One region of the Streptomyces sp. SudanB5_2050 genome, then DNA from elsewhere that is predicted to be linked to it. Evidence: riboswitches for the same ligand, from Rfam matches in the RefSeq annotation. Region 1 holds a riboswitch; each other region holds the start of a gene.

Region 1 (2,312 bases):
CCCAGACCGCCGACGTCTGGGTGACGGTCACGTCGTCGAGCACGCCGAGCGAACCGATGATGACTCCGGCCAGCAGCAGACCGCTCATGTCGATCGTCGGATACAGACCGTGGATGAGGCCGGTGTTGTCGTCCGTGTTGCCGGTCAGCGCGGCCCAGCCGATGAACAGCGACCCGAGCACGCCGATCAGCACCAGGGAGATGAGCGTGCCCAGTACGGCCACCGATGTGCGGGCCGACAGACCATGGCACAGATACAGCGCGATCAGCATGATGGCGCTGGACCCGATCACCGCCACCAGCAGCGGGTTGGAGCCCTGCAGGATGGCGGGCAGGATGAAGAAGTTCAGCAGCAGGAAGCTGACGGCCAGCGAGATCAGGGCCATGAGACCCCGCAGCCGCCCGACGACCACGACCGCGAGGGCGAAGATGCCGGCGAGCAGCGCCATGGGGACCCGGCGGTTGATGTCGGTCACCGAGTACTGCAGGTCCTCGGGTGCGGAGGGCTCGTAGGCGACGACGACCTTCTGCCCCTCGCTCAGTTGCCGTGACTGGTCCGGCTGCACGATCTCGTCGAACGTGCGGCCCTTGTCCTTGCCGCTGTCGACCCGGATCGTCGCCCGCTTGCACTCGCCGTTCGCCTGCTGCACCGCGGAGGAGCCCTCGGCGGTGGACGTGTCGCCGGTCGGCGGTACGCCGGAGGCGTTGACGGACTGGCAGCTCAGCTCGACCACCTTGGTGACCGTGCCCTGTTGGGTCTGCCGGTCGAAACCGACCCCCGTGCGTTCGTGCGGCGGGGCTCCGCCCGGCCACAACACCGCGAGCCCGACCAGCACGGCCGCCGCGAACGGGATGAGGACCGCGGCGATGACCTTCCGCAGATGGCGGGAGACGGGTGCCGCCGGGCCGTGGCTGTGCGCGTGCGCGTGTCCGTGACCGCCGGCGCCCGTGCCGTGAGCACCGGGTGAGGCCGGGCCGGATTCACGGCCGTCGCCGTGCCCGGTGCCCGCTCCTCGGCGGGGATCGTGCGGGGGGAAGGGGGGCTGCTGCGGTGTGGTCACCGGCCGATCATCGCAAGAACCAGGGGGGCCCTCTGTTCACCGCGCCCGAATTGACGCTAGCGTGGAGGCACCTTTGTACACGCGGGAGCTCGGAGCACCGGGCTGAGAGGGCGCTGACCTCCGTCCCAGCAATGTTTCACGGGAAACATCACCGAAGCCGAGTGATGTTCCCCACGAAGCGTTCGCAGACGGAAGCCGCTGCGTCGACCGCCGAACCTGTTACCGGGTAATGCCGGCGTAGGGAGTAGGTCTCATGACCATCAAGGACACACGCACGCCTGCCTCCACGCAGAACTCCGCCCAGGAGGAGACCGCTGAGGTCGGGAAGTCCATCGGCTGGCACAAGGCGTACGTCGAGGGCTCACGCCCCGACCTGCGCGTGCCGGTCCGTCAGGTGCACCTCACCAACGGGCGGTCGGTCACGCTGTACGACACCTCGGGCCCGTACACCGACCCGCACGTCGACACCGACGTCCGCCGGGGACTGCCGCCGCTGCGGGAGAACTGGATCATCGCCCGCGGCGACACCGAGGAGTACGCGGGCCGTCCCGTCCGCCCCGAGGACGACGGGATCAAGCACACCTCGCCGCGTGGCGGCCTGCGCAATCTCGACGCGGTCTTCCCCGGCCGCCCCCGCCAGCCGCGCCGCGGGCGCGGCGGCACCGCGGTCACGCAGCTCGCGTACGCGCGCCGCGGAGAGATCACGCCGGAGATGGAGTACGTCGCCCTCCGGGAGAACGTGGCGCCGGAGGTGGTCCGCGAGGAGATCGCGGCGGGCCGTGCCGTGCTGCCGGCCAACGTCAACCACCCGGAGATCGAGCCGATGATCATCGGCAAGCGGTTCCTGGTGAAGGTCAACGCCAACATCGGCAACTCGGCGGTGACCTCCTCCATCGAGGAGGAGGTCGAGAAGATGACCTGGGCGACCCGCTGGGGCGCCGACACGGTGATGGATCTGTCCACCGGCCGCAACATCCACACCACGCGCGAGTGGGTGCTGCGCAACTCCCCCGTCCCCATCGGCACGGTGCCGCTCTACCAGGCACTGGAAAAAGTCGACGGCCGGGCCGAGGAGCTGACCTGGGAGATCTACAAGGACACGGTCATCGAGCAGGCCGAGCAGGGTGTGGACTACATGACGGTCCACGCCGGGGTGCGTCTGGCGTACGTACCGCTGACCGCGAACCGCAAGACGGGCATCGTCTCGCGCGGTGGTTCGATCATGGCGGCGTGGTGCCTGGCGCACCACAAG
Region 2 (2,312 bases), 1.7 Mb from region 1:
GCGCGGCTCAGCAACATCGTCTTCATGGGCATGGGCGAGCCCCTCGCCAACTACAACCGCGTCGTGGGGGCCATCCGCCGGCTCACCGACCCCGAGCCCGACGGGCTGGGGCTGTCGCAGCGCGGCATCACCGTCTCCACGGTCGGTCTGGTCCCGGCGATCCACCGCTTCTCCGACGAGGGCTTCAAGTGCCGTCTCGCCATCTCGCTGCACGCGCCCGACGACGAGCTGCGTGACACCCTCGTCCCCGTGAACACGCGGTGGAAGGTGCGCGAGGTGCTGGACGCGGGCTTCGAGTACGCCGCGAAGTCGGGGCGCCGGCTGTCCATCGAGTACGCCCTGATCCGTGACATCAACGACCAGGCCTGGCGCGGTGACCGGCTGGGGCGGCTGCTCAAGGGCAGGCCGGTGCACGTCAACCTGATCCCGCTCAACCCGACGCCCGGCTCCAAGTGGACCGCCTCGCGGCCCGAGGACGAGAAGGCCTTCGTGGAGGCGATCGCGGCGCACGGTGTGCCGGTGACCATCCGGGACACCCGTGGCCAGGAGATCGACGGGGCGTGCGGTCAGCTCGCCGCGAGCGAGCGGTAACCTGACCGGCGGAAGTACGACCTGACAGAAATCACATCTTCATATTCCGACAGGGGAGCGCCACAGCGCTGAGAGTGCGGCACCGGCCGCAGACCCTCCGAACCTGGCCCAGGTCATTCTGGGTAGGGAGATCGGTCACCACTCGAGCTGTTGCGCCCTGCCCGAGACCTCGCCAGGGGTTCCGGGCGGGGCCGCGTCTTCTCCTGGTCACCCAGGAGGAATCCAGTGAGCATCACCAAGAAGGTCACCGCCCTCGCCGTCGGGCTGGGCATGGCCGGCGGCCTCGCCGCGTGCGGATCGTCGTCCGACGGGGACGGCGGGGGGTCCGGCGGTTCCAAGAGCGTGACCCTCGTCAGCCACAACTCGTGGGCCGTCTCGAAGGACGTCATCGCCGCCTTCGAGAAGAGCTCCGGCTACAAGGTCCGGGTCCTGGAGGACGGCGACGCCGGGCAGGCCGTGAACAAGGCCGTCCTCACCAAGGACAACCCGCAGGGCGACGTCTTCTTCGGCGTCGACAACACGCTGCTGTCGCGGGCCCTGGACAACGGGCTGTTCCAGCCGTACGAGGCGAAGGGGCTCGACCGGGTCGACGCCGCGTACCGGACCGACACCGACCACCGGGTCACGCCCGTCGACACCGGCGACATCTGCGTCAACTACGACAAGGCGTACTTCAGCGAGCACAAGCTGACCCCGCCGGACTCCTTCGACGACCTGATCGAGCCCGAGTACAAGGACCTGCTCGTCACGGAGAACGCCGCCGGTTCCTCGCCCGGCCTCGGCTTCCTGCTCGGCACCGCGGCCGAGTACGGGGACGACGGCTGGCAGGACTACTGGAAGAAGCTGAAGGCCAACGGCGTCAAGGTCGTCGACAGCTGGGAGCAGGCGTACAACGAGGAGTTCTCCGGCTCGTCCGGTGGCAAGAAGGCCAAGGGCGACCGTCCGCTCGTCGTCTCCTACGCCTCCTCCCCGCCCGCCGAGGTGATCTACGCCGACCCGCAGCCGGTCACCGCGCCGACCGGTGTCGCCCAGGGCACCTGCTTCCGCCAGGTCGAGTACGCCGGTCTGCTGAGCAACGCCCGGAACCCCGAGGGAGGCAAGGCGCTCCTCGACTTCATGCTGAGCAAGCAGTTCCAGGAGGACCTGCCGCTCAACATGTTCGTGTATCCGGTGCGCGAGGACGCCGCGATCCCCGAGGCGTTCCGGAAGTTCGGGCCGCCGGCCGAGAAGCCGCGGACCATGGACCCGGCCGAGATCGCAGACAACCGCGACCAGTGGGTCAAGTCGTGGACCTCGCTCGTCGTGAGGTGAAGCGGGTGGAACGGGTGAGGAACGTGCGCGGGAGCGCGGCGCGGCTCGGGCTGATGGCCGTGCCCGTCGCGTTCTTCGCGGCGTTCTTCGCCTACCCCGTCGCCGCGATCGTCGCGCGTGGACTGAAGGTCGACGGGGCCTGGCGGCTCGGGCGGATCGGGGAGGTGCTGGGGCAGTCCGACGTCCGGCAGGTGCTGTGGTTCACCACCTGGCAGGCGCTGGCCTCCACCGCGCTCACCCTGCTGATCGCCCTGCCCGGCGCCTATGCCTTCGCCCGCCTCGACTTCCCCGGCAAACAGGTGCTGCGGGCCGTGGTGACCGTGCCGTTCGTGCTGCCGACGGTCGTCGTCGGTACGGCGTTCCTGGCCCTGGTCGGGCGCGGTGGGCTGCTGGACGAGCTGTGGGGTGTG
Region 3 (2,312 bases), 1.6 Mb from region 1:
CTCCCCCGGGCCGTCGCCGGGCTCGACGCGCGTCACGCGCGTGTGCGTGCGCAGCACCGCGCCCGCCTCGGCGTACCACCGCGTCATCGGCGCGGCGACCTCGGCGGGCAGCGCGCCGGCCAGGGGACGGTCGGCGGCCTCCACCACGGTCACCGCGCAGCCCGCCTCCCGGGCGGCGGTGGCGAACTCGGCGCCGATCCAGCCGGCGCCGACGACCACGATGTCGTGCCGGCGGGCGAGCACCGGACGCAGCCGTTCGGCGTCGTCCAGGGTGCGCAGCAGGTGCACGCCGGGCACGTCCTCCGCACCGGGGAGCCGCAGCGGCTCGGCGCCGGTCGCGAGGACGAGGGAGTCGTACGGCACGGGCCCCGCCGACGTGTCGAGGGTGTGCGCGCCGGGCCGGACGCCCAGGGCCTCGCAGCCGAGTCGCAGGGTGATGTCCAGGGCCTCGAAGTCGACGTCGAAGGCGGAGCCCTCGGCGGTGCCGAGCAGGACGGCCTTGGACAGCGGGGGGCGGTCGTAGGGCTGGTGCGGCTCGGCGCCGATCAGCGTGACGGGGCCGGTGAAACCCCGTTCGCGCAGCGCCACCGCGGTCTGCACCCCCGCCATGCCCGCACCGACGACCACGACCCGGTGCCGGGCGTCCGCCTGCCGCTCCCGGGTCTGCTCCGGCGCCTGTTCCCGGTCCCGCGTCTGCTCACTCACCTGATCACCTTAGACACCTGACGGAAAGTCAGTCAGCGCTCGTGCGCCGTGACCTGCTCGACCACACTCGTCCCGCTGCCGCGCTGCGACTCCCACTCCCAGCTCTCCTCCAGGCGCACGCGCCCGTCCGGCAGCTCGACGACGGTCGCCGCGCAGTGCCCCGAGGAGGTGCCGCCGTCGGCCTTGAGCTGCACGTACCGGAAGTCCAGGCGGTCGCCCTCCCGGGTGCCGACCAGGTGGCCGCGGACCACGTCGCCGCCCGCGTACTCGGCCCACACGACGCCGTCCCTCTCGTGGTAGGCGAAGCGCGTGCGGGTGCCGACCTGGCCGGGCGCCTGGTCGGCGACGGGGGCGAGGACGAGACCGTCGAGTGAACGGGCCACGGGCGGAGGCTCCCTTACGAGTGCGAGGTGCTGCGGGCTAGGGTGGCCAACGTAAAGCACTCGCGGGAGCCCGGACGCACCGGGCTGAGAGGGAGGCTGGCGGCCTCCGACCGTACGAACCTGATCCGGGTCATGCCGGCGAAGGGAGGGGCTGGACGCCCATGTCGTCACCACCGCACACCTCGTCCCCCGCACCCGACGTGCTCGTCGTGGGCGGCGGGATCATCGGTCTGGTCACGGCGTGGCGGGCCGCGCAGCGCGGTCTCGCCACGGCCCTCGTGGACCCCGAGCCGGGCGGTGGCGCCGCCCGGGTGGCCGCCGGGATGCTGGCCGCCGTCACGGAACTGCACTACGGCGAGCAGACGCTGCTCGCGCTGAACCTCGCCTCGGCCCGCCGCTACCCGGAGTTCGCCGCCGAGCTGGCGGACGTCACGGGCCACGACCTCGGTTACCGCCGCTGCGGCACCCTCGCCGTCGCGCTGGACGCCGACGACCGCGCCCATCTGCGCGAACTGCACGCGCTCCAGCAGCGTTCGGGGCTGGAGTCCGAGTGGCTGTCGGGTCGTGAGTGCCGGCGCCTGGAGCCGATGCTCGCGCCGGGTGTGCGCGGCGGGCTCCGGGTGGACGGCGACCATCAGATCGACCCCCGGCGCCTGGCCGCGGCGCTGGTGACCGCCTGCGAGCGGGCGGGCGTCGTCGTGCACCGCGCGTGGGCCGACCGGCTCGCCCTCGGGCGGGGCGGCGGGCGGGCCACGGGGGTGGTCACCGCCGACGGCACCCTGCTGGAGGCCGGGCAGGTGGTGCTGGCCTGCGGCAGCCTGAGCGGGCGGCTCGCGGGTGTGCCCGAGGACGTGCTGCCGCCGGTGCGGCCGGTGAAGGGGCAGGTGCTGCGGCTGGCGATGCCGCGGACGCACGGGCCCCTGCTGCACCGGACGGTGCGCGCCGTGGTGCGCGGCAACCCGCTCTACCTGGTGCCCCGGGAGAGCGGTGAGCTGGTCGTCGGCGCCACCAGCGAGGAGCTGGGCTGGGACACGACGGTCACCGCGGGCGGCGTCTACGAGCTGCTGCGCGACGCCCACGAGCTGGTCCCCGGCATCACGGAGCTGCCCCTGACGGAGACCCGGGCGGGTCTGCGCCCCGGCTCCCCGGACAACGCCCCGATGCTCGGCCCGACCGGGCTCGACGGCCTGCTGCTGGCCACGGGGCACTACCGCAACGGCGTCC

The links. Region 1 has a riboswitch for thiamine pyrophosphate ahead of thiC (phosphomethylpyrimidine synthase ThiC). Riboswitches for the same ligand answer to the same signal wherever they lie in the genome.
Region 2: it holds a riboswitch for thiamine pyrophosphate, as region 1 does, so the genes downstream of both, ACFZP7_RS25080 (thiamine ABC transporter substrate binding subunit) here and thiC (phosphomethylpyrimidine synthase ThiC) in region 1, are expected to answer to the same signal.
Region 3: it holds a riboswitch for thiamine pyrophosphate, as region 1 does, so the genes downstream of both, thiO (glycine oxidase ThiO) here and thiC (phosphomethylpyrimidine synthase ThiC) in region 1, are expected to answer to the same signal.

Annotation. Positions count from the first base shown of each region.
Region 1 is NZ_OZ186760.1:3,901,299-3,903,610, reverse strand. Features, by position in the region: gene ACFZP7_RS17385 (YibE/F family protein) at 1-1,060, opposite strand, end outside; TPP riboswitch at 1,132-1,321, shown strand; gene thiC (phosphomethylpyrimidine synthase ThiC) at 1,314-2,312, shown strand, end outside.
Region 2 is NZ_OZ186760.1:5,594,535-5,596,846, forward strand. Features, by position in the region: gene rlmN (23S rRNA (adenine(2503)-C(2))-methyltransferase RlmN) at 1-591, shown strand, start outside; TPP riboswitch at 633-738, shown strand; gene ACFZP7_RS25080 (thiamine ABC transporter substrate binding subunit) at 817-1,902, shown strand; gene ACFZP7_RS25085 (ABC transporter permease) at 1,878-2,312, shown strand, end outside.
Region 3 is NZ_OZ186760.1:2,275,896-2,278,207, forward strand. Features, by position in the region: gene ACFZP7_RS10150 (NAD(P)/FAD-dependent oxidoreductase) at 1-705, opposite strand, end outside; gene ACFZP7_RS10155 (hypothetical protein) at 738-1,088, opposite strand; TPP riboswitch at 1,141-1,252, shown strand; gene thiO (glycine oxidase ThiO) at 1,250-2,312, shown strand, end outside.